Regions from separate parts of the Streptomyces sp. NPDC051018 genome, predicted to be linked through region 2. Evidence: predicted binding sites of a transcription regulator. Region 2 holds the regulator's gene; each other region holds the start of a gene.
What was found. The regulator HrcA, encoded in region 2, represses chaperone genes, less so after heat shock. The targets are predictions, from matches to a motif close to TTNGCACTCNGNNNNNCNGAGTGCNAA.
Positions count from the first base shown of each region.

Region 1: the regulator HrcA is predicted to act here: its motif matches at 1,532-1,558, upstream of groL (chaperonin GroEL).
Region 3: the regulator HrcA is predicted to act here: its motif matches at 3,559-3,585, upstream of groES (co-chaperone GroES).

Region 1 is NZ_JBITFN010000007.1:8,093-18,644, forward strand. It holds gene ACIBCM_RS13995 (MoaD/ThiS family protein) at 1-57, shown strand, start outside; gene ACIBCM_RS14000 (cold-shock protein) at 972-1,175, shown strand; gene groL (chaperonin GroEL) at 1,687-3,309, shown strand; gene ACIBCM_RS14010 (hypothetical protein) at 4,038-5,723, opposite strand; gene ACIBCM_RS14015 (hypothetical protein) at 5,713-7,392, opposite strand; gene ACIBCM_RS14020 (YceI family protein) at 8,084-8,671, opposite strand; gene ACIBCM_RS14025 (hypothetical protein) at 8,910-9,311, opposite strand; gene ACIBCM_RS14030 (DUF397 domain-containing protein) at 9,484-9,741, opposite strand; gene ACIBCM_RS14035 (helix-turn-helix domain-containing protein) at 9,725-10,552, opposite strand, start outside.
Region 2 is NZ_JBITFN010000001.1:36,770-47,321, reverse strand. It holds gene ACIBCM_RS00190 (nitronate monooxygenase) at 1-174, opposite strand, end outside; gene dnaJ (molecular chaperone DnaJ) at 506-1,639, opposite strand; gene hrcA (heat-inducible transcriptional repressor HrcA) at 1,640-2,668, opposite strand; gene ACIBCM_RS00175 (MBL fold metallo-hydrolase) at 2,847-3,662, shown strand; gene ACIBCM_RS00170 (DUF3097 domain-containing protein) at 3,710-4,510, shown strand; gene hemW (radical SAM family heme chaperone HemW) at 4,688-5,920, opposite strand; gene ACIBCM_RS00160 (AMP-dependent synthetase/ligase) at 6,602-8,491, opposite strand; gene lepA (translation elongation factor 4) at 9,031-10,552, opposite strand, start outside.
Region 3 is NZ_JBITFN010000010.1:280,972-291,523, forward strand. It holds gene ACIBCM_RS19770 (hypothetical protein) at 1-180, opposite strand, end outside; gene ACIBCM_RS19775 (SAM-dependent methyltransferase) at 182-1,411, opposite strand; gene ACIBCM_RS19780 (polysaccharide deacetylase family protein) at 1,553-2,539, shown strand; gene ACIBCM_RS19785 (hypothetical protein) at 2,753-3,349, shown strand; gene groES (co-chaperone GroES) at 3,734-4,042, shown strand; gene groL (chaperonin GroEL) at 4,196-5,821, shown strand; gene ACIBCM_RS19800 (hydroxyacid dehydrogenase) at 6,025-7,011, opposite strand; gene ACIBCM_RS19805 (SDR family NAD(P)-dependent oxidoreductase) at 7,774-8,547, opposite strand; gene ACIBCM_RS19810 (MOSC domain-containing protein) at 8,722-9,393, opposite strand; gene ACIBCM_RS19815 (LysR family transcriptional regulator) at 9,474-10,370, shown strand.

The DNA.
Region 1 (10,552 bases), on a different contig from region 2:
ACGGTGACGCCCGATGGCGCGGGGATCTCGATCATCCCGGCGGTCGCGGGCGGCTGAGCCCCGAGAGGGCCGGAGGCCCCGCGGGGTGCCTCGCGGACGGGGCCCGGTCCGCCGGGCCGTCCTGAGCCCGCCGGGTCTCGGCCGGGGCCGCCCGGGTCCGCCGGGCCGGGTCCCTTCCGGCCCCACCTGGCGCCGGACCCCGCCCGGCCGGACTGATCCCGCCGGGATCCGGCCGGTCCGCCCCGTCGGTTCCGCCCCGGCCGGGTCCGGCCGGTCCGCCCGGCGGGCCCTCGTAGCTCAGGTCTGGCCGCCCTGGTCCCGGTGGCCGGGTCCCGGCGGGCTGAGCCCCGCGTGGTCCGGCCGGGTCAGGCCGCCGGAGTCCGGCCGGCCCGCCCGGCGGGCCTCCCGCCCGGGTCCCACCGGGTCATCCCGGTCGATCCTGCCCAGCCGGGTCGGGCCGTCGGCCCCGCCCCGTCGCTCCGGGCACGCTCTCGCCCACCCCACGATCCGGGCCCGCCCCGGTCCACCCGGTCGACGCCGCCCCGTCGACCTCACCCCGGCCGGGTCCGGCTGACGAAGTGTTATTTACGCAGAGTCATTGCGATTGCCCCCTCCGTGAGACATCCGGAGGGGGCAATTCTGCATGGTTGAGCGCGCTACAGTTGGGGAACGCCCCTTCACCGCCCGCGCCGCCCGCCCACGAGAATGCGCCCGGCCGCGATAAGAAGCAGCCAAAGTGGGCCATCGTTTTGTCTCGTAAGTGTCCTTTGTTCGGCCTGATTTGCCCCGGAATTTCTTGAATTCAGACCAATTACCCGATCGTAGGTTCCAGGAATTCTCGTCCGATTGACCTGTTGCAGAGGGCAGTTGGGCAGATACATTCAGCCGCGGTCGACGCGTTCCGGCGTGAGGTATGACCCGGGTCCGCGAGGTGCGGTCCTGTGCAAGGGCCAGTAATAGGGGAGTTAGGCATGGCTCAGGGCACCGTCAAGTGGTTCAACGCGGAGAAGGGCTACGGCTTCATCGCGGTCGACGGTGGTGCGGATGTTTTCGTCCACTACAGCGCCATCCAGATGGACGGGTACCGCACCCTGGAAGAGGGTCAGCGAGTCGAGTTCGAGATCTCGCAGGGACAGAAGGGCCCGCAGGCCGACATGGTCAAGCTCGCGGTCTGAGTCCCGATCCCGGACGCGCGGCTTCCGACGCGCTTCACGCATGTGGGGTCCGCATCCCCGACGGGATGCGGACCCCACACGCGTGCGCCCGTGCGCTTTCCGTATGACGGGCCCGTACGGCTGCCCCCTCCGTGTGACGGGCTCGTACGGCTGGCCCCTCCGTACGGCTGCCCCTTCCGTGCGTCGGCAGCTTTTGTGCGGGTATGGCCCGTTTCCTGCGCATGCGGCCCCCTCCGATGTCCGGAGAGCCGTGCTTCCGGTGCCGCCTCCCGGCGCGAGCCCCCGGGAGGGGGAGACGGGGAGCCGTGTCACCTCAGCCGCTTGCACTCACAGGTGCCGAGTGCTAATCATTGGCGTTAGCACTCTACGAGTGAGAGTGCTACCGAGGACCGGGTCGGTGAGGCCCGCCCGCCGCAGTGGCGCAAGGAGTCACCCGGTGCGGCAGGCCGTCCGTCGCGGGCGCCAGCGCGGTCCCTGAGCTTCCGACCCCAGTCCGTGGAGGACACTTCACATGGCAAAGATCATCGCGTTCGACGAGGAGGCACGGCGCGGTCTCGAGCGCGGGATGAACCAGCTCGCCGACGCCGTCAAGGTCACCCTTGGCCCCAAGGGCCGTAACGTCGTTCTCGAGAAGAAGTGGGGCGCCCCCACGATCACCAACGATGGTGTGTCCATCGCCAAGGAGATCGAGCTCGAGGACCCGTACGAGAAGATCGGCGCCGAGCTGGTCAAGGAGGTCGCGAAGAAGACGGACGACGTCGCCGGTGACGGTACGACCACCGCGACCGTCCTCGCCCAGGCGCTCGTACGCGAGGGCCTGCGCAACGTCGCGGCCGGCGCCAACCCCATGGCCCTGAAGCGCGGCATCGAGAAGGCCGTCGAGGCCGTCTCCGGTGCCCTGCTGGAGCAGGCCAAGGATGTGGAGACCAAGGAGCAGATCGCCTCCACCGCCTCCATCTCCGCCGGCGACGTCCAGATCGGCGAGCTGATCGCCGAGGCCATGGACAAGGTCGGCAAGGAAGGCGTCATCACCGTCGAGGAGTCCCAGACCTTCGGTCTGGAGCTTGAGCTGACGGAGGGCATGCGCTTCGACAAGGGCTACATCTCGGCGTACTTCGCGACCGACATGGAGCGCATGGAGGCCGCGCTCGACGACCCGTACATCCTGGTCGTCAACTCCAAGATCTCCTCGGTCAAGGACCTGCTCCCGCTGCTGGAGAAGGTCATGCAGTCGGGCAAGCCCCTGCTGATCATCGCCGAGGACGTCGAGGCCGAGGCCCTGTCCACGCTGATCGTCAACAAGATCCGCGGCACCTTCAAGTCCGTCGCCGTCAAGGCCCCGGGCTTCGGTGACCGCCGCAAGGCGATGCTGAACGACATCGCCATCCTCACCGGCGGCACGGTCATCTCCGAGGAGGTCGGCCTCAAGCTGGAGAACGCGGGCCTGGACCTGCTCGGCCGCGCCCGCAAGGTCGTCATCACCAAGGACGAGACCACCATCGTCGACGGTGCCGGGGACAGCGACCAGGTCGCCGGCCGGGTCAACCAGATCCGCGCCGAGATCGAGAACTCCGACTCGGACTACGACCGTGAGAAGCTCCAGGAGCGCCTCGCGAAGCTGGCCGGCGGCGTCGCCGTCATCAAGGCCGGTGCCGCGACCGAGGTCGAGCTGAAGGAGCGCAAGCACCGCATCGAGGACGCCGTTCGCAACGCGAAGGCGGCCGTCGAGGAGGGCATCGTCGCCGGCGGTGGCGTCGCCCTGCTCCAGGCATCCTCCGTCTTCGAGAAGCTGGAGCTGGACGGCGACGAGGCCACCGGTGCCAACGCCGTCAAGCTCGCGCTGGAGGCCCCGCTCAAGCAGATCGCCGTCAACGGCGGTCTTGAGGGCGGCGTCGTCGTCGAGAAGGTCCGCAACCTCACCCCGGGTCACGGCCTCAACGCCGCGACCGGCGAGTACGTGGACATGATCGCCGAGGGCATCCTCGACCCGGCGAAGGTGACCCGCTCGGCGCTGCAGAACGCCGCGTCGATCGCCGCGCTGTTCCTCACCACCGAGGCCGTCATCGCCGACAAGCCGGAGAAGGCCGCCGCGGCCGCCCCGGGCGGCATGCCGGGCGGTGACATGGACTTCTGATCCTTCCCGGATCAGCGGACCATGGCGTGACCCGCAGTACCGCAGTACATACGAAGGGCGGCACCCCCACTCCCAGGGGGGTGCCGCCCTTCGGCGTTACGGTTGACCCCGGCCGGACCGGACCTTGACGGTGGCCCCGGCCGGGGCGACGGCCACGGCCGTGGGCGTACCCGGATCACCGTTGCCGCGGTGACCGCAGTCCACGGTGGCCGGCCGTCGGCCGGGGCAGGGTTGGTGGCCGTCGCCGTCGCCGGGCCATCGACCGCAGCCGCAGCCGCAGTCGCAACCGGACCCGGGAGCGGGACCGCGAGCGGTCCGGACGGACCGCAGCGGCTACCGGTCCCCGGCCGCACCGGACCTTGACGGTGACCCCCGTCGGACCGCGACCCCCTGTCGTCCAGGCCGCAGCCGCCCGACCTCGCGGCGGGAACCGCGGGCCCCCTGCGTTCCGGTCGCCGTCGCCGGGTCCTCGGCCGCAGCCGCAGCCGCAGTCGCAACCGGACCCGAGAGCGGGACCGCGAGCGGTCCGGACGGACCGCAGCGGCTACCGGTCCCCGGCCCGACCGGACCTTGACGGTGACCCCCGTCGGACCGCGACCCCTGCTGTCCAGACTGCGGTCCCGAGGGCTGGGAGGTCGCCACGACTGCGAGGTGGTCGTCGCCCGCCCCCCCCCGGCGGGAACCGCGGTCACCGCGGTCCCGCCCGGTCGGTCAGCGGACGTACACGGTCAGCGCACGTCGACGAAGTCGCCCGTGCCGATCGAGTCGAAGTGGGTGGCGTCAGCGGTGTACTGGATCGTCCAGGTGCCGTCCATGGAGGGCTTCGCCCTCAGCGAGACCCGGCCCTTGGAATCCGTCGTACCCCAGGCCGCGACCGACCACTTGCTGCTGTTCTTCCACTTGACCACCAGCGCCACCCGCTGCCTGGGCAGAGCCCGGTAGGTAGCCCCCGACTTCTCGCTCAGCGCGCCGGTGACGGTGATCACCGCGCCCTTGCGGATCGGCTCCGGAACCGCGTTGACACCGGTGATCCGGGTCGCGGTGCGCGAGAGCCGGGTGACCGGACCGGTCGCGCCCGCGAAGTCGTCACTGGTGACGGCGACCACCCGGTAGTAGCCGTTGAGCCCCTTCAGCCTCAGCTGGAAGGGCGTCCACGACTCCCTGCCGACCAGGACGTCGCCGGTCTTCACGGCCTTCCACGTCCTGCCGTCGGCCGAGTGCTGGAGCTGCACCTTCTGATGCCCGTACGGCACGCTGTCCCACTGGTCGGTCCGGAACGTGCCGCGGAGCGACCCGTTCGCCGTGACATAGCCGTCGCCGGCCATGGACACGCTCGACCGCAGGGAGACCTCGTTGGGGAGCGCCAGCGGACCCGTGGCCAGGCCGATGACGAACGGGTTGGCCGGAACCACGGCCCAGCCGTTGTAGCCCATGGAGGACACGCCCGGGACCACGGCGCTGTAGCGTCCGTCCGCGTCCGTGGTCACGGTCTGCCGGCCGAGAGGCTGGGGAGTGCCGTACTGGGCGAAGCCCACCCGCACCTCGGTGTTCGCGGCGGGGACGCCGTCGAACAGCGCCCGGCCGCTGATGGTCACCTTCTCACCGGGCAGGACCCGGTCCTTGTCGGCGTCTCCCGTCAGCGTCATCGCACGGGTCGCGACCGGCGCGGGCTCACCGCGGCTGAGGACGCTTCCGTCGACCGTCTCGCTGTGCTCGGAGAACCTGACGTCGAAGTCCGAGTACTGCCGGGAGACCGGGATGACAGCGGCGAACCGGCCCTGGTCGTCGACGCTCGCCGTATGGACGCCGTGCGGTGCCACACGGGTGATCTCCACCTCCCTGCCCGGACCGGGCAGCGGCACGAGATCACCGGAACCGGGCTGGATTCCCACCAGATTGCCCTGTGCCCGTGCGTTGAGGTCGTCCCACGCCGGTGTGCCGAACGTCAGACCGGTGATCGTCGGCTCCAGCGTGAAGTTCAGCGTGCCCGCGTCCTTCCGCGTGGTCGTCCTGCCCAGGGCGTCGGTGACCGTCACATCGATCGCGTACGCGCCGAGGGCGGGCATGGTGCCCGCGTCCTCCACCAGCTTGAGCGGATCGGCACCGAGCGGGAAGCCGTAGTCGCCCGAGTCCCGGGAGGTCTCGGTGAGCCGGGGTACCTCGGCGACGACGGTCGACTCGTCCGAGCGGACCTTCGCCGAGACGGACTCGATCCCGACGCCCGTGGCGGTCACCACGCTCACGTTGAACGTGCCGCGCTCGCTGCCGGTGATCGCCGCCCCGATCCGGGGCGTCGGGGGCTCCGCCGCGACCGCGGGAGCGGCGGTGGCGGCGGTGCCCGCCAGGGCGAGGGCGGCGGCGGAGGCGACGACCGAGAGTCTGACGCGCCGGCGGTTGGTGGTGTCAGCGCGCATCGATGTAGGTCGCCTTCGTCTCGGTGTAGAAGTGCCCCGGAGTCGGCTCGATCACCATGGCCCAGTGGCCGTCCCCGTAGACCTTCGCCTTGATGGAGTACACGCCGTTGCTGTTGGCCCTGCCCTTGGCGACCCAGTACCACTGCGGGTCGCCCTTGGGCTTGAACAGGACCATCAGCTTCGGGTTCGGGAAGGCGCGCCACTTGCCGTTGACATACCGCTGGAGCGCACCGGAAGCGGTGATCGTGCTGTTCACCCTGGGGCGGGTGGACGAGTACGTGGCGGAGCTGAACCGGGTCACGTACCGGTACTGGAACGAGGCCTTGGAGGCCAGCTGGACCAGCCCGTTCGACTCGGGGTGGTAGATCCGGTAGTAGGCGGCGACGTAACCCTGGGCGGCGAGGCTGAACGAGCAGGTGCCGGAGCCTGCGTAGTTGGCGGACCCGACGACCATGCTCTTCCACTTGACGCCGTCGGCCGAGTACTGGAGGTGGAACTTCTCACCCGCGCACTCCGCGCCCTTGGCCTGGCCGGTCGTCGAGATCCTGCCGAACTCGTCGAGGCTGTACTTGACGTTGACGTACGAGAACGCGGCCGGGACGGCGATGGCGGCGGTGTCATGCGCCTTGGTGACGTAGTCGGACTGCTCCACGGAGGTGTGGACCGTACCCGGGACGGTGGCGCGCGCCGTGTAGGCGAAGGTGCCGTCGGCCGCCGAAGTGCCCGTACCGACCGGGCTCTCGCCGAAGTAGTCCCAGTGCACGGGCGACTTCATCGAGGACACGACCGGCGCGCCCGCGAAGGGCCGCCAGCCGTCGTTGGTGAGCCGCTCGACCTTGCCCGTCACCGTGAAGGGCGCGCCCTTGTGCACCCTGAGCCTGTCCGTGTCCGCGGCGATCCGGACCGTCGTGGGCTTCACCCCCACCGAGGTGGGGAAGGGCACCTCATGCTTCGGCTCGGTGTCGGCGCTCTTGACGACCTCGGCCTTGCTGTACTGGATCTCCGCGTCCGGGGTCACCGGCAGCGAGAACGTCCCGTTCGCGCCGGTGACCGCGGTTTCCACCTTGGGCCGCGGGTACTTGCGGCCGTTGAGGGTCAGCGTCAGCTTGACCTCGGTGCCCGCGCGAGCCGGTCCGCTGATGCCGGTGGCCGGGTCGAACGTCGTCACCTTGCCGGAGGCGACGACCGCCCGGTTGTCGAAGTCGGTGCTCTCGCGGTCGTACGCGAGAGAGGAGACCCCGGTGTGCAGCTTGTAGGCGAACGTCCCGAACTTCCGTTCCTGGGCGGCCTCGTTGGGTACGTGGTACGAGATGCTCACCGGGTAGTCGCCGTACGGCGTTCCCTCGGGGAGCCTGATGGGCGTCTCGGTCGCCCAGCCGGCCGGGTTGCTCGGGTTGGAGTAGCCCACGCGGACCATCCGGTCGGTGCTCGCCAGCACGGCCGCGCCCGGCTCGCCGGAAGCCAGGACGTCCACCTTCACCCAGTAGGTGTTGTCCGGCAGCCCGACCACGAGCTGCCCTCGGTCGTTGGTGGTGACAAACGACACCGCGGTCGCCGCGAAGGCGTTCGGTGCCATCACGACGGCGGGTACGGCCACCCCCGCCGAGAGGACGAATACGGCCGCCGTACGCACCAGGGCGTACGGCAGTCTGCGCGCTGAACGCGTCAAGGGACCCCCCACAGGTCATCAAGGGCGGCGCGCCAAGACACGGCGGGCCGCGAGCGATCGGGCGAGAGAGCCGGATCGCTGATCACACCACGATAGCGGTGTGCTGCAAGTGTTCTATGTGACAGCCGCAGGAATATCCAGCGTTCGACCCGTCTCCGGCAAGTGATTTTCTTCTTCGGAGGGTTACGCGGATACAGGCGTCGCCCGCGGGACGCGGCTCGGGCGGTTCTGTGAAGCGGCTCGGACGGCCGTGAGAAGCGGTTCTCGCGGTCCGTGAACAGGACGAACTCCGGCCCGGGGCACGCCCTGCGGGTGGCGGCTTCTTCGCGCGACCGGGTGGCGGCACGGTGAAAAACGCCCCGGCTCAAAGGCGTTCCGGCGGTGGAATTATCGACCTAGCGATTTCCCGGGTCATGGCCGGGAAATCGCGGAAAGAGAGGTGCCGTACCGCTTATTTCGGCCGGTGCACCCGAAGTGGCGGGAATGGACGCGCCGCCGGTGTTCTGTGGCACGGCGTCGCCGAGTAGGCACGGGAGGCGCGCGTGCTACGACCGCGCGGTCGAGTCGGCACGGGACCGCGCGTGCTACGACCGCGCGGGCTGATTGGCGATCAGAAGAGTGGTGCCGGCCGGGCGGAACCCCAGGCGGGCGCAGATCCGGGCCACCGTGTTTTCTGTGTCCCGGCGGTGCCTCAGGTCCCGTGCTCAGGCGGCTCCTCGGGTCCCGTGTCCAGGACGGCCTCGATGTCGACCACGACATCGACCATGGCGCTGACGACCACGCCGCCCCGCTCGACCACGTCGTTCCAGCTCACCCCGAAGTCATGGCGGTTGATCCGGGTCCTGGCGGTGAACCCGGCGCGCCGCCTGGGGCCGAGGTCCCGGCCGTCCTCCCACCAGGGGGTGTCCCACTGCCCCAGATACGTGACCTCGAAGGTCACGGAACGCGTCACCCCGCGTACGGTGAGGTCTCCGGTGACCTCGAACTCGTTCGCACTCACCTGACGGACGCCCGACCCGGCGAACGTCCACACCGGGTGGTGCTCGACATCGAAGAAGTCGGTACTGCGCAGATGGTCGTCGCGCTGAGGCTGACCGGTGTACACCCGGGCCGCGTCGATCGCCGCCTCCACACGGGCCTTCTCCGGCTCGTCGGGATCGACCTCCAGTGACCCCCGTATGTTCTTGAGCTGCCCGCGCACATAGCTGATCATCATGTGCCGGGCACGGAACTCCGCGCCCGAATGGCCGGGCTCGAAGAACCATCTGGTCGTGGCCATGGGAGCTCCCTCGGCCCACCGGTCCTTCAGCCGGTACGGCACCGTGAGGGGCCGCGGGCCGGCGGTGGGCGATGTGCGGTTCAAGGGCTCGGTGCGAGGGCTCGGAGCACGGGCCCGGTTGAAGGGCCCGGAGCAACGGCAAGGGTCAAGGACACCGAATCAAGGGCGCAGATCAAGGACACCGATCAAGGGCGCGGGTCACAGGGCACGGTTCCAGGGCGTGCGCGACCGGCGCGGATCACCGGCGCCCGGTCACGCCCTCGACGACGAGAGCGATGCCGATGCCCAGCATCCAGAGGTCCTTGGCCAGCGGTATGCCCTGCTCGGTGGGGCGCAGGCCGCCTTCTTCCCGCATGCCCGGCGTGCGCAGATACAGCCCGAGCGTTCCGGCGGAGAACGCGGTCAGCGCGGCCCCCGCGACCGCCGCGGGCACCACCGGCACCAGCAGCGCGGCGGCGATGGCCAACTCCCCGGTGGACAGGAGCCGGGCGAACCGCTGGGCGTCGAGCTTGGTGAGGAAGGGATAGGTGATGCCGGCGAACTCCTGCAAGCCCTTGGCGGTGGCCTCGTCGGCGCCGCGTTTCGACAGTCCGGAGTGGAGGAAGAACACGCCGGTGGTGAGCCTGAGCGGTAGCTGCAACGCTGTGGATCGCCATGACGTACCACATGCCATACCGGGCCTCCCTACGGACGGCCCCCCTGAACACGTCGCCCCCTCACCACCTTGTCATCCGTCCCCCGCATGTCAAACGCACAGCTCCGTCCCGGAGCCCGGCGCGATGCGCGGAACGTCGGGCGTACGCAGGTCGGCGTCACGACCGTGAGGTCCTGGCCGCCTTGAGACCGGCGAGAAAGCCCGACCACGAGGTGGCCCGGAACACCAGCTCCGGCCCGCCGGGCCGCTTGGAGTCCCGTATGGGCACGACATCCGGACACCCGGCGCCGACCGCGCCGACCGCGACCTCCAGACAGTCGCCTCCACTGCCGCCGCTGTAGGTGGACTTGCGCCACAGCGCCGTGTTTCCGGTGTGCAGCGCCGTGTTTCCGGTGTGTTCAGAGCTGAGCTTCATTTCCGTACTCCTCTGCGACGGATTCGATCAGTGCCAGTGATTCACGCGGTGGCAGCGCACTGGCGGTGATCAGTTCGTACGTCAGCTCATGGCGGGCGACGGTGGCCGGATCGTCCTCCAGATGGCCCGCCCCGGGACCCTCGATATAGCTCAGCGGCGGCGCGTCCTCGAAGGACATCAGCTTGAGCAGCCCCTCCATGGCGGCATGGCACCCGGCCGCGAACGGCAGCACCTGCACGATGACCCGGTTGGCCCGCGCCAGCTTCGCCACATGCTGGATCGACCTCGCCATCACCCCGGCCCCGCCGACCTGACGGCGCAGCGCGGCCTCGTCCAGGACCATCCACACCAGCGGGGTCGCCGGATCGCCGAGGATACGGGCCCGTTCCATCCGGGCGGTGACCAGCCGGTTGATCGCGTCGTCCGTCGCGGTCGGGTGGTGGGCGCGGAACACCGCCCGTGCGTAGTCCTCCGTCTGCAGCAGCCCCGGGATCAGCAGGGGCGCGTACTGCTTGATCTTCGTCGCGATGGCTTCCGCGTCGGCCGCCTCGGCGAAGTGGTCGGGGTACTTGGAGCGGTTCGCCACCACGCAGTTGCGTGCGAAGAACCCGTTCGTCCTGAACATCTCGTCGAACTGGCACGCCATCTCATGGGGCATCCGCCGGGTGCCGTTCTCCAGCTTGGCGATGTACGACGCGCTGACGAACAGGGGTTCCCCCACGGCCTCCTGGCTCAGCCCGGCCTCCAGGCGTGCGTGACGTAACTCCGAGCCGAGCATCACCCTCAGGGACTGGGAAGGATCGGGGTCTTT
Region 2 (10,552 bases):
CTGGTACATGCCGTCCGTGGTCTTGTACCCGGCGGCGAGGAAGCCGAGCCCTCCTGCGTCGGACACGGCGGCGGCCAGCTGGGGACCCGACGCGCCGCCCGCCATGGGGGCCTGCACGATCGGACAGCGGCGGAGATCGGTCAGTACGGAGGACGCGGGGGGCGCGGAGGACATGCAGGCATCGTGCCACCGTGGGCCCGATACCGCCGAATCGGGCCCGGTACGCCCCGGGGGAGGCGGGTTTACCTGCTCATGGCCCCTCGGTCCGGATCCGTACGGTCACGGGGAAGGCCGCGGTCCGACCGGTGGCACGCCGTGACCGGGCGCCGGACCGCCACCGCGAGGCCGCGCAGGTCCGCGGGACCGACGGCACGTTGCCGGGCAGGTCCGCGGGACCGCGATGCGCTGCGGACGTACGCGACGGCCGCGCGCGCTCCCCCGCCCGGGTACGGCGACAGCACCCGGCCCCTGCCCGGACCCGCTAAGCCGTACCGCCGGCTGCGGCCTACCGGCCGTTGAACGCGTCCTTCAAACGGGAGAACAGCCCCTGCTGCCCCGGCTGGAACTGCCCCATCGGGCGCTCCTCGCCCCGTAGCTTCGCCAGCTCCCGCAGCAGCCGCTCCTGCTCCGCGTCCAGCTTCGACGGGGTGGTGACCTCGACATGGACGATGAGATCGCCGCGTCCGCCGCCCCGGAGATGGGTGACCCCGCGCGTGTGCAGCGGGATCGACTGCCCGGACTGGGTCCCCGGGCGGATGTCGACCTCCTCCATGCCGTCCAGCGTCTCCAGCGGCACCTTCGTACCGAGCGCGCCCGCCGTCATCGGAATGGTCACCGTGCAGTGCAGATCGTCGCCCCGGCGCTGGAACACCGGGTGCGGCAGCTCGTGGATCTCGACGTACAGATCGCCCGCGGGCCCGCCACCGGGGCCGACCTCGCCCTCGCCGGCGAGCTGGATCCGGGTGCCGTTGTCGACACCGGCGGGGATCTTCACCGTCAGGGTTCGGCGGGAACGGACCCGGCCGTCGCCCGCGCACTCGGGGCACGGGGTCGGGACGACGGTCCCGAAGCCCTGGCACTGGGGGCAGGGGCGGGAGGTCATGACCTGGCCCAGGAAGGACCGGGTCACCTGCGAGACCTCACCGCGGCCACGGCACATGTCACAGGTCTGGGCGGAGGTGCCCGGGGCCGCGCCCTCGCCGCTGCACGTCGTACAGACGACGGCGGTGTCGACCTGGATGTCCTTCGTCGTGCCGAAGGCGGCCTCGTTGAGCTCGATCTCCAGGCGGATCATGGCGTCCTGGCCCCGGCGCGTACGCGAACGCGGGCCGCGCTGGGACGCCGTGCCGAAGAAGGCGTCCATGATGTCCGAGAAATTCCCGAACCCTCCGGCGCCGAAACCGCCCGCGCCGCCGCCCGCCTGGGACAGCGGGTCGCCGCCGAGGTCGTAGACCTGCTTCTTCTGCGGGTCCGAGAGCACCTCGTAGGCGGCGTTGATCTCCTTGAACCGCTCCTGCGTCTTCGGATCGGGATTGACGTCCGGGTGGAGCTCACGCGCGAGCCGCCGGAATGCCTTCTTGATCTCGTCCTGCGATGCGTCGCGGCGTACGCCGAGTACGGCGTAGTAGTCCGTGGCCACTTACGACTCCGCCAGGATCTGTCCGACGTAACGTGCCACTGCGCGTACCGCTCCCATCGTTCCGGGGTAGTCCATGCGGGTCGGTCCGACCACGCCGAGTTTGGCGACTGCCTCGTCGCCCGAACCGTAGCCGACGGCGACCACGGAGGTGGAGTTGAGCCCCTCGTAGGCATTCTCGTGACCGATCCTCACGGTCATGCCCATTCCGCCCGACTCCTTGGCCTCGCCGAGGAGCTTGAGGAGGACGACATGCTCCTCCAGCGCCTCCAGCACGGGCCTGATCGTGAGCGGGAAGTCGTGCCCGAAGCGGGTCAGATTGGCGGTGCCGCCGATCATCAGCCGCTCCTCGGTCTCCTCGACCAGAGTTTCGAGGAGGGTGGAGAGCACGGTGGAGACCGTACCCCGGTCCTCCGGCTCCTCGAAGGAGTCGGGAAGGTCCTGCACCAGCTGCGGCACATCCGCGAATCTGCGTCCCACGACCCTGCTGTTGAGCCGGGCGCGCAGATCCGCGAGGGCGGTGTCCCCGAAGGGCGCGGGACAGTCGATCATGCGCTGCTCGACCCGTCCGGTGTCCGTGATCAGCACGAGCATCAGCCGCGCGGGCGCGAGGGAGAGCAGTTCGACATGGCGGACGGTGGACCGGGTGAGCGAGGGGTACTGCACGATCGCGACCTGGCGGGTCAGCTGCGCCAGCAGCCGTACCGTACGGCCGACGACGTCGTCGAGGTCGACGGCTCCGTCCAGGAAGCTCTGGATCGCGCGGCGCTCGGCCGAGGACAGGGGCTTGACCCCGGCGAGCCGGTCGACGAAGAGGCGGTACCCCTTGTCGGTGGGGATGCGTCCGGCGCTGGTGTGGGGCTGGGCGATGAAGCCCTCCTCCTCCAGCACGGCCATGTCGTTGCGCACGGTGGCCGGGGAGACGCCGAGCTTGTGGCGCTCGGTGAGCGCCTTGGAGCCGACGGGCTCCTCGGTGCCGACATAGTCCTGGACGATGGCGCGCAGCACCTCGAGTCTGCGTTCGCTGAGCATCGCGCACACCTCCAGCTGATGTCCCTCGGTGGTTCTCCGGTCACTGCCTGGCACTCACGCCGTCCGAGTGCCAGTAATTTCCCCGTGCCAGTGTACGGCTGCCCGGTACGGCGCCAGCAAGGGCGGCCAACCACGCTACCGTGCGCCCTGTCCTGGTCTTTGCCAGTAGCGTCGCGCTATGGACGTCGGTTGGGAAGACCTCGGCTGGGAGCGTCTCGCCGAGGGGGTGGGCAGGCGTCGCCTCCCTGGCTGGGACGCGACCTGTGGGCTCGTCGTCGGCACGGAGGGCGTACTCCTGTACGACACGGGCTCGACGCTCCGCGAGGGCGCGGAGCTACGGGCGCAGGCGGAGGCCCTGCTGGGGGCCACAGGCCCCGGGGAGGGCCCCGCGGGCGGGGGCGGAGGCGGAGCGGCCGTCCGGCGGGTGACCCATATCGCGCTGAGCCATCCGCACTTCGACCATGTCATGGGCACCGCGGCCTTCGCGGGCGCGGAGGTGTACGGAGCGGTGGGGGTCGACGCGCTGCTGCGGCGGGAGCGGGACGCGCTGCGCTCGGACGCCGCACGCCATGGGGTGCCCGAGGACGAGGCCGCCCGGGCCGCGGACCTGCTGGTCGCGCCGACGCACCTGGTCACCGGGGAGCGGACGCTGGACCTCGGCAGCCGTCAGGTGCTGCTGGCGAATGTGGGCCCCGGCCACACGGGCCACGATCTGGTGGTCCTGGTGCCGGGGAGCCCGGAAGTCGTCTTCTGCGGCGATCTGGTCGAGGAGTCGGGCGAGCCGCAGGCGGGTCCGGACGCGATCCCGTCCCGCTGGCCGGACGCGCTGGACCGGCTGCTGGCGCTCGGCGGCGAGGACGCGGCGTATGTGCCGGGGCACGGCGCGGTGGTGGACGCGCGGTTCGTACGGGCACAGCGGGACGCGTTGGCCGAACGCTTCGGAACAGGGCCTTCCGGTGCGTCGGCGTCCGGCCCGGATCCGGCGGCCGGTTGAGGATGTCCTGAACTCGCCCCCGGGGCCCCACCCAGCACAATGGGCGCATGCGCAGCTACAGCCCTGATCTGACGCCCCCTTGGAAGAAGTCCGCCTCCGCTCCCGAGGTCCCCGCCGATCCCGATCTGGTCGTGGAGGAGGTCACCACGGGCTTCTGCGGCGCGGTGATCCGCTGCGAGGCGGGCACGGTGACCCTGGAGGACCGCTTCGGCAAGCACCGGGTCTTCCCGCTGGACCCCCGCGGCTTCCTCCTGGAGGGAAAGGTGGTGACCCTGGTCCGTCCGTCCTCGGCGCCCGCGGCCCCGGCCCGTACCGCCTCCGGTTCGGTCGCAGTCCCCGGCGCTCGGGCGCGGGTCGCCCGCGCGGGCCGTATCTATGTGGAGGGCCGGCACGACGCCGAACTCGTCGAGAGGGTCTGGGGTGACGACCTGCGGATCGAGGGGGTGGTCGTCGAGTATCTGGAGGGCGTCGACGACCTCCCCGCGATCGTCGCCGACTTCGCCCCCGCGCAGGACGCCCGCCTCGGCATCCTGGTCGACCATCTGGTCCCGGGCTCGAAGGAGTCCCGGATCGCCGCCTCCGTCACCGGCGAGCACGTCCTGGTCGTCGGACATCCGTACATCGATGTGTGGGCGGCCGTGAAGCCGTCGTCGGTCGGTATCCCGGGGTGGCCCTCCGTCCCCCGTGGCCGGGACTGGAAGACGGGCGTCTGCGAGGCCCTCGGCTGGCCCCCGAACACGGGCGCGGCCTGGCAGCACATCCTCTCCCGGGTGCGTTCCTACAAGGACCTGGAGCCGGAACTGCTGGGCGCGGTGGAGCACCTCATCGACCATGTGACGGAGGCATGAGCGGGGGCGCGGGGGTGGTTGTGGCCGTTGCGGTGGGACCGTCCGTGACGGCTGCCTGTTACGTCTGTTACGGGTGCGGCTGTTCGTGACCGTCCGGCGCGTGTGACTGTACGGCCTCCTGTGACCGGCCGGGCGTGGCCGGTGCGCGGGTACGCCGCGGAGCGGTTCCGGGGGACCTCAGTCCACGAGTTCCCGGACCACCCCGTCCGCCAGCAGCCGTCCCCGCAGGGTCAGGACCCCGCGCCCCTCCTCGTACGCCGTGGGCTCCAGGAGGCCGTCCGACAGGGCCGTACGGGACGCATCCAGGCCGGCGGGCCGCAGCAGGGAGAGCGGTACGCCGTCCCGGAGCCGCAGTTCCAGGAGGATGCGCTCGACCCGGCGGTCCTCCGCCGTGAGGACCTCCCGGCCCGCGCCCGGCGACCGTCCGGCGGCCAGCGCGCCCGCGTACGCGCCGGGGTGCTTCACATTCCACCACCGCACTCCGCCCACATGGCTGTGCGCCCCCGGTCCGGCGCCCCACCAGTCGGCTCCGCGCCAGTAGAGCTCGTTGTGAAGACAGCGCCCGGCCTCGGTGGTGGCCCAGTTGGAGACCTCGTACCAGGAGTAGCCCGCCTCCGCGAGGACGGAGTCCGCGATCAGATAGCGGTCCGCGTGGACGTCGTCGTCGGTCATGGGCACCTCCCCGCGCCGGATGCGCCGCGCCAGCCCGGTGCCCTCCTCGACGATCAGCGCGTACGCGGAGATATGGTCCGGCCCCGCGCCCACGGCCGCCGCCAGCGAGGCCCGCCAGTCGTCGTCGCTCTCGCCCGGGGTGCCGTAGATCAGGTCGAGGTTCACATGGTCGAAGCCCGCCGCCCGTGCCTCGGCCACACATGCCTCGGGCCGCCCCGGTGTGTGCGTACGGTCGAGCACCTTCAGCACATGCCGCCGCGCGCTCTGCATGCCGAACGAGATCCGGTTGAAGCCCCCCTCCCGCAGCCGGGCCAGATACCCCGGGTCCACCGAATCCGGATTCGCCTCGGTGGTGATCTCGGCACCGTCCGCGAGCCCGAACTCCGTCCGTACGGTGTCGAGCATCGCCACCAGGTCCGCCGCGGCCAGCAGCGTGGGCGTACCGCCCCCGACGAACACGGTCCGCACCGGGCGGGGGTCGTCGCCGAGGACCTTGCGCGCCAGCCGGATCTCGTCGGCGAGCGTCTCGGCGTAGTTGTCGCGGGAGGCCAGGACGCCGCCCGAGCCGCGCAGCTCGGTCGCGGTGTAGGTGTTGAAGTCGCAGTAGCCGCAGCGCGTCGCGCAGTACGGCACATGCAGATAGAAGGCGAGCGGCCGGTCGCCGGATCCGTCGAGGGCGGACGCGGGCAGCGACCCGTCCTCGGGCACGGGCTCGCCGTCGGGCAGTACGGAAGGCATGTCACCCATTGTCCGTCACCGCGGGCGCCCGCCCGGCGGAACGGTCCGGGGGGCCGCGGGGGCGGTGTCCTGCCCCGGGAATAGACCCCGGGGCCGGTGTCGGAACCGGAGATTCGGGGAGGTACAGGCCCGGGGAGCCTGGGACCAGGGCACGGGGTCCGGCGGGGGACGGGGCCCGGGAGCCTGTGGCCAGAGCACGGGGTCCGGGCAGGGACGGGCCCGGAGGTTCGGGACCGGGTGCCGATCCGGGGAAGGACCCGGGGAGGGGCCTGGCGGGGATTCCGGGCCCCTGGGGACGGGACCCGGGGACGGACGGGGCCGCGGGCACCCGGCCCCGTCCGTCCCCGGTGCGGGTGGCCCGGGACCCGGCCGGGGAGCCATGGAGAAGCCCGGGCCCGTGGCGGTGGCACCGGGGACGGGCTGGGGCCGGGTCATCGCCGGGCCCGGCAGCCACGGGCCCTCGGGGCACCCGGCGTACGCCGGCGCCCGGGTCCGCGTGGGCCCGGTCCGGGGGCCCGGTCCGGGTGAGCCGCCTCCCGGTCCGGGACCGGGTGGCGTGGCGCCGGTCCGGGTGGACCGGGCCCGGCCGGTCGCGGCACCGGGTCCGGTCCTGGTCCTGGTCCTGGTCCTGGTCCTGGTCCTGGTCCGACAGCGTGTGCCCTGCGCCCCCGACGCGCCCCCTTACGCCTCGCGCTGCCCCGCGTACATCTCCTCGATGAGGTTTCCGAACGTCCGCTCGACCGCCGCCCGCTTCAGCTTGAGGCTGGGCGTCAGATCGCCGTGCTCCACATCGAGGTCGCGCGGCAGCAGCCGGAACTGCCTGACCTCCTGCCAGCGCTGGAGCCCTTCGTTGAGCCGGTCGACATAGCCCTGGACCATCTCCCTGGTCGCGGGCGCGGCCAGCAGTTCCGTATAGGTGCTGCCCGCCAGGCCGTTCTCCCCGGCCCAGCCGAGGAGCGCCGGTTCGTCGAGCGCGATCAGCGCGGTGCAGAAGTTCCGGTCGGCGCCGATGACGACGATGTTGGAGACGAACGGGCAGGTCGCCTTGAACCGGATCTCCACCTCCGTCGGCGCGATGTACTTCCCGTTCGACGTCTTGATCAGGTCCTTCTTCCGGTCCGTGATCGTGAGATACCCGTCGGCGGAGAGTTCGCCGATGTCACCGGTGTGCAGCCAGCCGTCGGCCTCCAGGACCTCCGCCGTCTTCTCGGGCAGCCCGTGGTAGCCCTCCATGATCCCGGGGCCCCGCAGCAGGATCTCGCCGTCGTCCGCGATCCGCACCTCGGTGCCGGGCAGCGGTTTGCCGACCGTGCCGGTCCGGTACGCCTCGCCCGGGTTGACGAAGGACGCGGCGCTGGACTCGGTCAGCCCGTACCCCTCCAAGATGTGGATACCGGCGCCCGCGAAGAAGAAGCCGATCTCGGGCGAGAGGGCGGCGGAGCCGGAGACGGCGGCGCGCAGTCTGCCGCCGAACGCCTCGCGCAGCTTGGAGTAGACGAGGGCGTCGGCGATCTTGTGCTTGGCACGGAGACCGAACGGCGCGGACGCCGTCCCGGTACGGCGGAAGGTGTCCTGAGACACCTTGGCGTACTCCCGCGCGACGACGGCCGCCCACTGGAAGATCTTGTACTTGGCGCCGCCCCCGGCCCGCGCCTTGGCCGCCACGCCGTTGTAGACCTTCTCGAAGATGCGCGGCACGGCCGCCATATAGGTGGGCTGGACGAGCGGCAGATTCTCGATGATCTTGTCGATACGGCCGTCGACGGCCGTCACGTGGCCGACCTCGATCTGTCCGGAGGTCAGCACCTTGCCGAAGACATGGGCGAGCGGCAGCCACAGGTACTGGACGTCCTCCCGGCCGATCAGCCCGGTGGCGGCGATGGCCTTGGCCATGTACGACCAGTTGTCGTGCCGCAGCCGTACCCCTTTGGGGCGGCCGGTGGTGCCCGAGGTGTAGATCAGGGTGGCGAGCTGGTCGGCGGTGATCGCGTCGATCCGCTCCTTGACCACCCCGGGGTGCTTCTCCAGATAACGCGTCCCGCGCGCCTCCAGATCGGCGAGGGTGACGACGAAACCCTCGGGGTCGTCCGCGTCCCCCTCCACTCCCGCGGCGTCGATGACGACGACATGCGTGAGATCGGGCAGCCCGGAGCGGCGCTCACGGGCCTTGGCGAGCTGGGAGGCGTCCTCGGCGATCAGGACCCGGCTGCCGGAGTCGGAGAGGATGTACGCCGCCTCCTCGGCGGTCGTCGACGGGTAGATGGTGGTGGTCGCCCCGCCCGCGCACATCACACCGAGGTCGGCGAGGATCCACTCGATCCGGGTCGCGGCCAGCAGCGCGACCCGGTCCTCGGGCCGCACACCCAGATCGATCAGCCCGGCGGCGACGGCGTAGACGCGCTCGGCCGTACGGCCCCAGCTGAGCGACTTCCATTCGGAGGGCCCGTCGCCCGGCGCGGGGACAACGGGGTAACGGAACGCCTCGGCGTCCGGTGTGGCCTCGACGCGCTCGGCGAACAGCGTCGCCACGGACGGCGGACGATTCTCGATCATGGTCTGTGTGTCGCTCAAGACATCCTCCGGGCCTGCGGCAGCACTGCACACGACTGGCTGTTATGACTGGCGAGTAACCATCGAGTCGCGATCAGATTAGAACGCTCACAGCCAGTGCGTAAGGGGATACGTGCCGCCGCTTGATAACGAAGAGGCCATCGGCCGAACAGGCCGGTGACGGACCGGGCGGCGCGCCCGGGGATCACCGGGCCCCGTCGCCCACGAGGGGCATCACCAGCCCGAACGACGGCGGGGACGGGTGCCGGCGCCCTTCCGGAACGTGATACCGGGTGCGCCGGAAGCGGCTGGAGGGAAACCCGGGCGCATACGGCGGACGGGGTGGCGTCCGGGCGGGCAAGCGGGCGCGGGCGGCGCAGCGGGCGCGGGCGGGCCGGGAGGCGCCCGCCGCCGGTCGGGGGCGGACGCTCTCCCTCATGCGTGCTTCCTCATCGCGTACCTCCGCGGGAGCCCGCGTACCTGCGGCGGGTGAGCGGAGGCCGTACGGCGGATCGCGCCGGCCACGGCCGGTGCCTCCCACCCGGTACCGCGGAAGGCCGCTACTTCTTCGTCTTGCCGCCGCCGTCGTCGCTGGACAGCACCGCGATGAACGCCTCCTGTGGCACCTCCACGCTGCCGACCATCTTCATCCGCTTCTTGCCTTCCTTCTGCTTCTCCAGCAGCTTCCGCTTACGGGAGATGTCACCGCCGTAGCACTTGGCGAGGACGTCCTTGCGGATGGCGCGGATGGTCTCGCGGGCGATCACCCGGGAACCGATGGCGGCCTGGATCGGCACCTCGAACGCCTGCCGGGGGATCAGCTCCCGCAGCTTGGCGACGAGCCTGACCCCGTACGCGTACGCCGCGTCCTTGTGGGTGATCGCCGAGAACGCGTCGACCTTGTCGCCGTGCAGCAGGATGTCCACCTTGACCAGGCTCGACACCTGCTCTCCTGTGGGCTCGTAGTCGAGGGAGGCATAGCCGCGGGTCTTGGACTTCAGCTGGTCGAAGAAGTCGAAGACGATCTCGGCGAGGGGCAGGGTGTAGCGGATCTCGACACGGTCCTCGGAGAGGTAGTCCATGCCGAGCAGGGCGCCGCGACGGGTCTGGCACAGCTCCATGATCGCGCCGATGAACTCGCTGGGGGCGAGGATCGTGGCCCGCACGACCGGCTCGTACACGTCCGAGATCTTGCCCTCGGGGAACTCGCTCGGGTTGGTGACGGTGTGCTCGGCGCCGTCCTCCATGAGGACGCGGTAGACCACGTTCGGCGCGGTGGCGATGAGGTCGAGACCGAACTCGCGCTCCAGCCGCTCCCGGATCACGTCCAGGTGCAGCAGACCGAGGAAGCCGACGCGGAAGCCGAAGCCGAGAGCCGCGGACGTCTCGGGCTCGTACACCAGGGCGGCGTCGTTGAGCTGGAGCTTGTCGAGGGCGTCGCGCAGCTCGGGGTAGTCGGAGCCGTCCAGCGGGTACAGGCCGGAGAACACCATCGGCTTGGGATCCTTGTAACCGCCGAGGGCCTCCTCGGCGCCCTTGTGCTGCTGGGTGATGGTGTCGCCGACCTTGGACTGGCGGACGTCCTTCACACCCGTGATCAGATAGCCCACCTCGCCGACGCCGAGGCCGTCGGCCGGGAGCATCTCGGGCGAGTTGGTGCCGATCTCCAGCAGTTCGTGGGTGGCTCCGGTGGACATCATCCGGATCCGCTCGCGCTTGCCGAGGTTGCCGTCGACGACCCGTACGTAGGTCACGACACCGCGATACGAGTCATAGACCGAGTCGAAGATCATCGCGCGTGCGGGCGCGTCGGCGACCCCGACCGGGGCGGGCACGTCCCGCACCACGCGGTCGAGCAGCGCCTCGACGCCCAGGCCGGTCTTGGCCGAGACCTTGAGCACGTCCTCCGGGTCGCAGCCGACGAGGTTCGCCAGTTCCTCGGAGAACTTCTCCGGCTGTGCCGCCGGGAGGTCGATCTTGTTGAGCACGGGCACGATCGTGAGGTCGTTCTCCATCGCCAGATAGAGGTTGGCGAGGGTCTGCGCCTCGATGCCCTGGGCCGCGTCCACCAGCAGGACCGTG
Region 3 (10,552 bases), on a different contig from region 2:
GTCGAGCTGGGACGCGAGCGGCTGGAGCGGGTGCCGCCAGGACGCCTCCCAGTACTCGGTCCGCGTGGTCCGCTGGAACCGCAGGACCTGCCACTCCAGCGGATCCGGCCCGCTCGCAGCCGCCCCGACGATCTGTATCAAAGGTCCGGTCGTCAGCATGCCTTCGGGATGCAGGGGCATTTCAGGAAGTCCCTTCGCTCTTGGGGGTTCCGGCTGATTCCTCAGAGGTCTCGGCCGATGCGGATACGGGTCGGCCGATCAGCATCGAGGGGGCTCCGGCGATCCTGGTCAGAAAGACGGTCGCCGCGTTCGGTCCCTGGGGCTTCACCCTGCGGCGCACTTCCTCCGGCTCCACCGCCGAGCCGCGCTTCTTCACCGTCAGCGACCCGATCCCGCGCTCGCGCACCAGCGCCTTGAGCCGCTTCAGACCGAAGGGCAGCCGGTCGGTGATCTCGTACGCGGTGGCGTACGGCACCGGCCGCAGCGCATCGGACGTGATGTACGCGATCGTCTCGTCGATCAGCCCGCCCTCCAGCTCCTCGGCGGCCTCGGCGACCAGATGCGCGCGGATGACGGCGCCGTCCGGCTCGTGGAGATAGCGGCCGACGGGACGGACCGGGGGGTTCGGCAGGCCCCGGCCGGTCAGGGTGTACGGACCGGGGAGCAGGGTCGCGGTGACGGCCCGCGGAGCCGTGCCGGACCACAGCACGGCCTCCTTCACCTCGCCCCCGTACGAGATCCACTCCGCCGCGAAATCGTCGGGGACCAGTTCATGGGGGACACCCGGCGCGATCTTGAGTGCCGCGTGGGGACGGGCGCGGGCGGCGTCGATCGCCCAGGAGAGCGGCGGGGAGTACGCCTCCGGGTCGAACACCCGGCCCCTGCCGCCCCGGCGGGCCGGATCGACGAAGACGGCGTCGTACGCGGAGGTGTCGGTCTCGGTCACATCCGCGCACCGGACCTCGATCAGATCCGCCAGCCCGAGCGCTTCGGCGTTGGCGCGGACGGCGGAGGCGGTCAGCGGGTCGCGGTCCACCGCCAGCACCCGGATGCCCGCGCGGGCCAGGGCGATCGCGTCACCGCCGACACCGCTGCACAGATCCGCCACCGAGCGCACCCCGAGCGCGGTGAAACGGGCGGCACGGTACTCGGCGACCGGTCTCCGGGTGGCCTGCTCGACACCGTTCGGTGTGAAGTACATGCGGTACGCGTCCTCCGCGCCGAACTTCGCCACCGCCCGCTGGCGCAGCCGGGCCTGGCCGAGGGCGGCGGAGACCAGGTCGGCCGGGTGGTCGCGGCGCAGCCGGGTGGCGAGCGCCAGCTCCTGCGAGGGGTCGTGGTCGCGGAGCCGGGTGAGCAGGGCCTGGCCCTCGTCGGTGAGGAGCGCGGAGAGGTCGTTCACCCGGTCCATTGTGGGCCAGGAGCGGTGTCCCCTGTCGGCCAGGAGGGTCACGGTCCGCAGGTGGTGGCGGTGTCGTCCGGCTCGTACGGATCCGTGCTGACAGGATCCGGCGCCATGCAGCTAGTCAGACAAAACGGAAACAGTGCGGTAATGCAGGGCATCGGCCGCGCGGCAACGGCCGGGAGAGGCGGTCCGGGGGCCGCCCGGGGCCGCTCCCGGCGCCGGGCGGTCGCGGCCGCCCTGCTCGCCGGATTCCTCGGCTCGGCCTGTGCCGCCGAGGTCCCGGACGGCCGGGTCGGCGCGAAACAGCAGCCCGGGCAGCACGCCGAGGCCGAACAGGTCGAGAAGGCGGACCAGGCGGCGCGGCAGGCGGGGCCCGCCGGTTCGCTGGCCGCGTATGTGAACCGGGTCAAGCGCACCCAGGCCGCACGCGCCACGGCGGCCAGGAAGTGGGGGCTCGCCAAGACGCCGCTGCCCGCGCCCCAGCCGCCCACCGTCAAGCCCAAGCTCACCACCCGCAAGGGCTTCGAGGTGAAGGGTGGCGCGTCCTTGCCGCCGGTCTTCACGACGGTGCCGGTGAAGGAGAAGATCGTCTTCCTGACGATCGACGACGGCGCGGAGAAGGACCCCGAGCTGCTCCGCATGATGAGCGACCTCCAGATCCCGTACAGCGCCTTCCTCAGCGACTATCTGGTCAGCAGTGACTACGGCTACTTCCGCCGGATGCGCGACCGTGGTGTCCCCCTGCACAATCACACCCTCAACCACCGCTATCTGCCCGGCCTCTCGTACGCCGCGCAGCGCAAGGAGATCTGCGGCCAGCAGGACATCCTCCAGAAGCGGTACGGGAAGCGCCCCCCGCTCTTCCGCCCGCCGTACGGCAATTACAACGAGGACACCCTGCGCGCCGCCCAGTCCTGCGGCATCAAGGCGGTGCCGCTGTGGGCCGCCGAGGCGTTCCCCGACCACATGGAGTGGCGGGAGTGGGACCGGGACCTCCATCCGGGCGACATCATCCTCACGCACTTCCGGGGCCGCGACGACTGGAAGGGCTCCATGCCCGACATGATCCGCCAGGTCATGAAGACCGTGACGGACAAGGGGTACGCCGTGGCCAGGCTGGAGGACTACGTATGAGCCGTCGTCCGGGGGTCCTTGCCTGTGCGCCCGCAGAGCCCACGGCACCCACAGAATCCTCATGTCCTTGACGATTCAGCAGCAGCAGCCTCTGTCGGCGCAGTCGTTGCCGTGGCTGTCGTTGTTGAAGTCGTCGCCGTTGCCGGAACTATCGGAGTTGTTCCGTCCGGGCTGGAGCGGGGCGCCCGGGCGGCCTGTCGGGGAGGGGCGGGCATGACGCGAGTCCCCGGCCTCGTCAGGGGATGGGCCGGGGCTCTCGCGGTGGTGGCCGGGGTGATGTCCGGAACCGCCGGCTGCCTGCCGCCGTCCATGGACCCCGCCGTCTCCGTCGACCCCATCGAACGGCTCGGGCGCAAGGCGGTTCACTCCCACAACGGCGCGACCGGCGCGGGTGGTGCCCGGGCCGGTGGTGCCCGCCCCGGGCCCGGGGGAGGGCGGTCCGGCGGATCGGGCGCGGAAGGGGCCCTGTCCGGGCCGGGCGGGGAAGCAGCCATGCCCGGGCCGGGCGCGGAGAAGGCCGGGCCGGGAGCCGGGGAGACCCGGCCCGGAGACCCCGGACCGCCCGCGTACGGCTCTCGGCGGACCCCGGTGCGGAAGGCCACGGGCGAGACGGCCGCCTCGCCCGCCGGGCGCTCGGTGCACCCCCGTGCCGGCACGGGAGCGTCTTCGCGGGGGATGCGCGCCCCGGCGCTGACCGAATCCACGACGCGTCTGCTGGACCGTATCCACCGCGTCCACCGCGTCCGTGACTCCCCCGCGCACCCCCGCCGGACCGTCCACCCGTCCCGCCCGGGCGGCCGTGTTCCCTGAGAGGGCACGCGGGCCGACAGGGCCGGCAGAGTTGGCCGGGTCGGGCGGGTCGGGCTCGCCGGAAGCGTCCGCGGGACCGCCGGGGGCGTGCCGCCTCCGTACCGGGACCGGCGGGGATCCGGCGCCGGGAAACCCGTACGAGTGGCTGCCCCCAGGGGGCGTGCATGCCTGTTGATCGCCCCCGTCGTACCCCCGCCACGCCCGCCGCATTGGCACTCCGCTTGACCGAGTGCTAATCGCAGTCATAGTCTCGGCTCTGGCACTCCCCACCGGAGAGTGCCAACACAGCGACGGGCAGGTCCGGCACCCGCGACGACGGATCGACCTGGTCGCCACCTCTAGATCAGTTAACCCCGTGAGATCTCCGAAGGGGGAGGTCGGATCGTGACGACCGCCAGCTCCAAGGTTGCCATCAAGCCGCTTGAGGACCGCATCGTGGTCCAGCCGCTCGACGCCGAGCAGACCACGGCCTCCGGCCTGGTCATCCCGGACACCGCGAAGGAGAAGCCCCAGGAGGGCGTCGTCCTCGCGGTAGGCCCGGGCCGCTTCGAGAACGGCGAGCGCCTGCCGCTCGACGTCAAGACCGGCGATGTCGTGCTCTACAGCAAGTACGGCGGCACCGAGGTGAAGTACAACAGCGAGGAGTACCTCGTCCTCTCGGCCCGCGACGTTCTCGCGATCGTCGAGAAGTAAGCCGGAACAGGTCGGGGTTCACGGGATCGCTCCCGCGAACCCCGTACCCGGCACGTACTCCGTTTGTCTTGATCTGCGCCCCTGGCCCCCGCTGACCTCATATCCGGGCGCTGGGGGCGCAGTTCGTATTCAGAAGAGGACAGGAACGCTCTCATGGCGAAGATCCTGAAGTTCGACGAGGACGCCCGTCGCGCCCTCGAGCGTGGCGTCAACAAGCTTGCCGACACCGTCAAGGTGACGATCGGCCCCCGTGGCCGCAATGTCGTCATCGACAAGAAGTTCGGCGCCCCCACCATCACCAACGACGGTGTGACGATCGCCCGCGAGGTCGAGGTCGAGGACCCGTACGAGAACCTCGGCGCCCAGCTGGTGAAGGAGGTGGCGACCAAGACCAACGACATCGCGGGTGACGGCACCACCACCGCCACCGTTCTGGCCCAGGCGCTGGTCCGCGAGGGTCTGCGCAATGTCGCCGCCGGTGCCTCCCCGGCCGCGCTGAAGAAGGGCATCGACGCCGCCGTCAAGGCCGTGTCCGACGAGCTGCTCGCCACCGCCCGTCCGATCGAGGACAAGGCCGACATCGCCGCCGTCGCCGCGCTCTCCGCTCAGGACCAGCAGGTCGGTGAGCTGATCGGCGAAGCCATGGACAAGGTCGGCAAGGACGGTGTCATCACCGTCGAGGAGTCCAACACCTTCGGTCTGGAGCTGGACTTCACCGAGGGCATGGCCTTCGACAAGGGCTACCTGTCGCCGTACATGGTGACCGACCAGGAGCGTATGGAGGCCGTCCTCGACGACCCGTACATCCTGATCAACCAGGGCAAGATCTCTTCCATCCAGGATCTGCTGCCCCTCCTGGAGAAGGTCATCCAGGCCGGTGGCTCCAAGCCGCTGCTGATCATCGCCGAGGACGTCGAGGGCGAGGCGCTGTCGACCCTGGTCGTCAACAAGATCCGCGGCACGTTCAACGCCGTGGCCGTCAAGGCCCCCGGCTTCGGCGACCGCCGCAAGGCGATGCTCCAGGACATGGCCACCCTCACCGGTGCCACCGTCATCGCAGAGGAGGTCGGTCTCAAGCTCGACCAGGCCGGTCTGGACGTACTGGGCACCGCCCGCCGCGTCACCATCACCAAGGACGACACGGTCATCGTCGACGGCGGCGGCAACGCCGAGGACGTCAAGGGCCGGATCAACCAGATCAAGGCCGAGATCGAGTCCACCGACTCCGACTGGGACCGCGAGAAGCTCCAGGAGCGCCTCGCGAAGCTGGCCGGCGGCGTGTGCGTCATCAAGGTCGGCGCCGCCACCGAGGTGGAGCTGAAGGAGAAGAAGCACCGTCTGGAGGACGCCATCTCCGCGACCCGCGCCGCGGTCGAGGAGGGCATCGTCTCCGGTGGTGGCTCCTCGCTCGTCCACGCCGTCAAGGTGCTGGAGGGCAACCTGGGCAAGGAGGGCGACGAGGCCACCGGTGTCGCCGTCGTCCGCCGCTCCGCCGTCGAGCCGCTGCGCTGGATCGCCGAGAACGCCGGCCTTGAGGGCTATGTCATCACCTCCAAGGTCGCCGAGTTGGACAAGGGCCAGGGCTTCAACGCCGCGACCGGCGAGTACGGCGACCTGGTGAAGGCCGGTGTCATCGACCCGGTCAAGGTCACTCGCTCCGCCCTGGAGAACGCCGCGTCCATCGCGTCCCTGCTGCTCACGACCGAGACCCTGGTCGTCGAGAAGCCGGCCGAGGAAGAGGCCGACGCCGGACACGGCGGCCACGGTCACTCCCACTGACCGATTTCGCCACGCACCACGGCCGAGCCCGGTGCCCCCGTCGCGGGGGCACCGGGCTCGGTCCGTTTCGGGGTGGTATGGGTGGGGGCGGGGCCTGGGCCCCGGGGATTCGGGTCTTCTGCCGCGGTGGTTCCGGTGGTTCCGGTGGGCCGGGGGCCTGTCGTCGGGCGGTCCGCTGGCCCCGCCCCCGTGCCACCCGTGCCCTACGCGGAGCGTCCCAGCGTTTCGGCCGGGACCGGCTCGGCGAACGGCAGCCCCTTCCCGTAACGCTCCAGCTCGTCGAGGGCCAGATCCGCCATCCGGTGCAGCTCATTGCCGAGTGATCCCGCGATGTGCGGGGTCAGCAGCACATTCGGCAGGGTGTACAGGGGCGAGTCCGCGTCCGGAACCTCCGGCTCCATCACATCGAGTACGGCGTACAGACGGCCCGAGACCAGCTCCGCCAGCAGTGCGTCGCCGTCGATCAGCGAACCGCGCGAGGTGTTGATCAGGGTGGCCCCGTCCGGCATGAGCGCCAGCCGCCGGGCGTCGAGCATATGGCGAGTCGCCGCCAGTTCCGGGGCATGGACCGAGACGATGTCGCTGCGCCGGCAGAGCCCGTCCAGATCGGTGCGTACGACACCCAGCGCGGACGCCTCCGCGTCGGTCGCGTAAGGGTCGTACAGCAGGACCCGTACGTCGAACGGGCGCAGCAGCTCGATCACCCGCCGTCCGATCCGGGACGCTCCGACGATCCCCACGGTACGGCGGTAGTTGCCCGTGTCCGCGAGCTCCCGCAGCCAGTCGTGGGCGCCGCGCAGCTCCGCGTGGAGCCGGGCCGAGGGCAGGACCCGCTTGCCCGAGAAGAGGATCGCGGCGAGCGTGTACTCGGCCACGGGCAGTGCGTTCGCCGACGCGGCGGAGGACACCGCGAGCCCGCGTTCCCAGCAGGCGTCGGTGATGTGGTGCTTCACGGAACCCGCCGCGTGGACGACCGCGCGCAGCCGGGGAGCGGCTTCGAGTACGGCGGCGTTCAGCTCGGGCGCTCCCCAGCAGGTCAGCAGCACTTCGGCCGTGGCGAGCGCGGCTGCGATCCGGGGGTCGGGGGCGGTCAGCTGATGGGCGATCAGCCCGGGATCGGTGCGGGCGAGCGCGGTGAGCCGGGCGAGATGGCGGTCGGTGAACAGCCGCTCGGCGATACCGGGCTCCATGGCGAGCAGCACCTCGGGGCGGGGGTCCCGGCCCCGGAGTCCTCCCGGGTCCCGGTCCCGGAGCCCTGCGGGGTCCCGGCCCTGGAGCTTTGCGGGGTCCCGGTTTCCGCCTCCGTCGTCTCCGTCCCTGCCCTCGTCCCCGCCCATGTCCATGCCTCCGCCCTTGCCCGAGCCGCCGTCCTCCTGCATGTCCCCGTCTCCGTCTCCGTCCCCGTCTCCGTCCAGGTTTTCATCCCCCTCCGGGTCCCCGTCCTTGTGCGTGACCCGGCCTCCGGGCCCGGCTCCGGCACGGGCCCGGACTCCGGCTCCGCCCCTGGCTCCGGCTCGGCGGGCGTCACTGTCAGTGGCGTGGTGCATGGTGGTATCAGCACTCCTCGTGCAGGGGTGTTGCACATTCCGTGACCGCTGATGTCTTTGCCGGAGGTACCCATGAAGCTGTTTCGCACCGGTCGGCCGGGTCCGCTCAACCCGTCCGCACCGGGCATCTGCCGCCGCCTGCCCCACTTCCCCGCCTCGGCCCCGGCCCTTGCCCTTGTTCTTGCCCTGAGTCCGGCCCTCGTCCTGGCCTCGGCTCTCGTTCTCGCGGTCGTCCCCGGCCCCGGTTCGGCTCTCGTTCTCGCCGGGTTACCGGTCATCGCCCTGGTCGTGACCGGGGCCGCCGTTCTGCGGAGGGGCGTGGCGACGGCCCTGGCGACGGGGCCCCCGCCGGGTGCGCCGATCGAGGAGCGGACCGGGGCCGCCTGGGCACCAGCGGCCACGCGCTTACCGCGGGCCGTACTTCCTGCCCGTCTTGGACGTGATTCCGCCCAGCAGCCCGCGCGGTGCGAGCTTCACCGCTCCCATCAGCGCCTTGTACCGAGGGTCGGGAACGGAGACCGTCTTCCCGCGCGCCAGATCGGCGAGCGCGGCCTCCACCAGCTTGTCCGCGTCCAGCCACATCCACCCGGGGATGTTGTCCGTACCCATCCCGGCCCGCTGATGGAACTCGGTGCGGACGAAGCCGGGGCACAGGGCCATCAGCCGTACCCCCGACCCCGCCATGTCCCGTGCGACGCCCTGGGTGAACTGCACGACCCACGACTTGGACGCGCCATAGGTCCCCCGGGGCACAAAGGCCGCCACCGACGCCACATTGACCACCCCGCCCCGGCCGCGCTCGCGCATCGGCCCGGCCGCGGCGGCCGTGAGCCGCAGCACGGCCTCGCAATGGACCTTCAGCATCGTCAGCTCATCCGCCATGGACACTTCGAGAAAGCGCCCCTTGTTGCCGAAGCCCGCGTTGTTGACCAGCAGATCCACGGGGTGGCGGCGATCGGCGAGCCGCTGCTCGACCGCCGAGATCCCGGCGTCCCGCGAGAGGTCCGCCGTCAGCACCTCGGCCTCGATCCCGTGGCGGTCGTGCAGTTCGGTCGCCTGCTCCTGCAGCCGCTTGGTGTCGCGGGCCACCAGGACCAGATTGCGTCCATCGGCAGCGAGCCGCCGCGCGAACGCGGCACCGATCCCCGCGGTCGCTCCCGTAATCAGTGCAGTCGTCATAGGCGGCACGTTAGTGCCCCGCGTGCCGGTCCGGCGTATGGACCTTCCCCGTCCGCCGCCCCTTCACCACGACCACGAACTGCCCTGTCATTCCCCGGTCTTCGTGGTACGGCAGACGGTAGTGGTGCGGATGAGGCGGACCCCGTACGCCCCTCGCACTGCTCCCGGTACCGCTTACTTCTCCTGGTACTTCTCCTGGTACGTGCGCGCGATGCGGAGGAGCTCCGGATGGAGCGCGTCGCCCGCCGCGAGAACCGACGGCAGCAGGGTCCGCTCGGTGCTCTTGGCGCGGAACGTCAGGGAGACCGTCACGCCGTGGTCCGGACGGTACGCGATCTCGATCGGGTCGCCCGAGCGGATCTCCCCGGGCTCGACGACCCTCAGATACGCACCGGGCTCGGCCTGTCGCGTGAAGCGTTTGACCCAGCCCTTCTCGCCCAGCCAACCCGCGAACGTACGGCAGGGAATCCGGCCGCTCGTCACCTCCAGCACCACCTGCCCGCCGATGCGCCAGCGCTCACCGATCAGTGCCCCGCTGACATCGAGCCCGGAGGTGGTGAGGTTCTCGCCGAAGGTGCCGTTGGGAATCGGGCGGCCGAGTTCCCGCTCCCAGAAGTCCAGATCCTCACGCGCGAAGGCGTACACCGCCTGGTGGGTGCCACCGTGATGGCGCAGATCGCAGACCGCGTCACCGGCGACGCCGCTGCCTCCCTCACCCTCCGGACCGGGGTCTGTCACCCGAACGGGTCCGTCCGTCGGCCGCTTGTCGATACCGGTGAGACCGCCGGGCGAATCGGAGTAATCGACGGCCTTGGGACGGCCCACATTCACGGTCAGAAGTTTCATGAGCCCACGCTAACCTTCGGTGCCTCAAACCATCCAGCCAGTTATTACCGCTGCCTCCAAGTTTCTCTTATAGTCGAAGGATGATCGAGGCCCGCCATCTCCGAGTGCTGCGCGCGGTGGCCACCACCGGTTCGTTCTCCGCCGCGGCCCGCGCCCTCGGGTGCACACAGCCCGCCGTCAGCCAGCAGATGAAGGCCCTGGAAGCGTCCGCGGGGACCCCGCTGCTCATCCGTACGGGCCGGGAGATGCGGCTGACCCAGGCTGGAGAGGCCCTCGTACGTCATGCCTCCGGCATTCTCGCCGGGCTCACCGCGGCCGAGGAGGAGGTCGCGGCCATCGCCGGACTGCGTGCCGGGCGGGTCCGCCTCGTCTCCTTCCCCAGCGGCAGTTCCACCCTGGTCCCCACCGCCCTGGCCGCCCTGCGCGCCGCCCACCCCGGCACCCGGGTCTCCCTCGTCGAGTCGGAGCCGCCCCGCTCGGTGGAGATGCTGAGGGACGGCGACTGCGATGTGGCACTCGCCTTCCGCTACACCGGTGCCGAGCGCGACGCGGAATGGGACGACCTGATCGTCCGCCCCCTGCTCACCGACCGCCTCGTCGGGCTCGTCCCCGAGCAGCACCCCCTCGCCGAGTCCGGCACGGTCTCCATCGGCGACCTCGCCGACGAACCCTGGATCGCGGGCTGCCCGCGCTGCCGCCGCCGGCTGGTGGAGGTGTGCGAGGCGGCCGGGTTCACCCCCCGTATCGACTTCGCCACCGACGACTACCCGGCGGTGATCGGACTGGTGGCCGCGGGCCTCGGTGTCGCGGTGCTGCCCGAACTGGCCCTGGAATCGGTACGCCCCAAGGCCACCCGTACGGTCGTGGTGGAGCCCCGGGTGACCCGCGAGATCGTCGCCCTCACCCTCCCCGACCTGGCCCAGGTCCCGGCCGTCGCAGCGACCCTCACCCACCTCGCCCTCGCCGCCTCCCCCTGACCCGCCCCACACCGCCCCCTGCCCCGCCTGCCCTTCGCGGCCCCTGCGGAGGCCACACCGACCCCGGCCCGTGCCACCCCGCACGGCCACGCATCGGCCGGGCAGCGCTACCGACGGGGACACCGGCTGTTTCCGTAACGCCGGCTGTTTCCGTAGCACCGGCCGTTTCTGTCAGTCGGCTG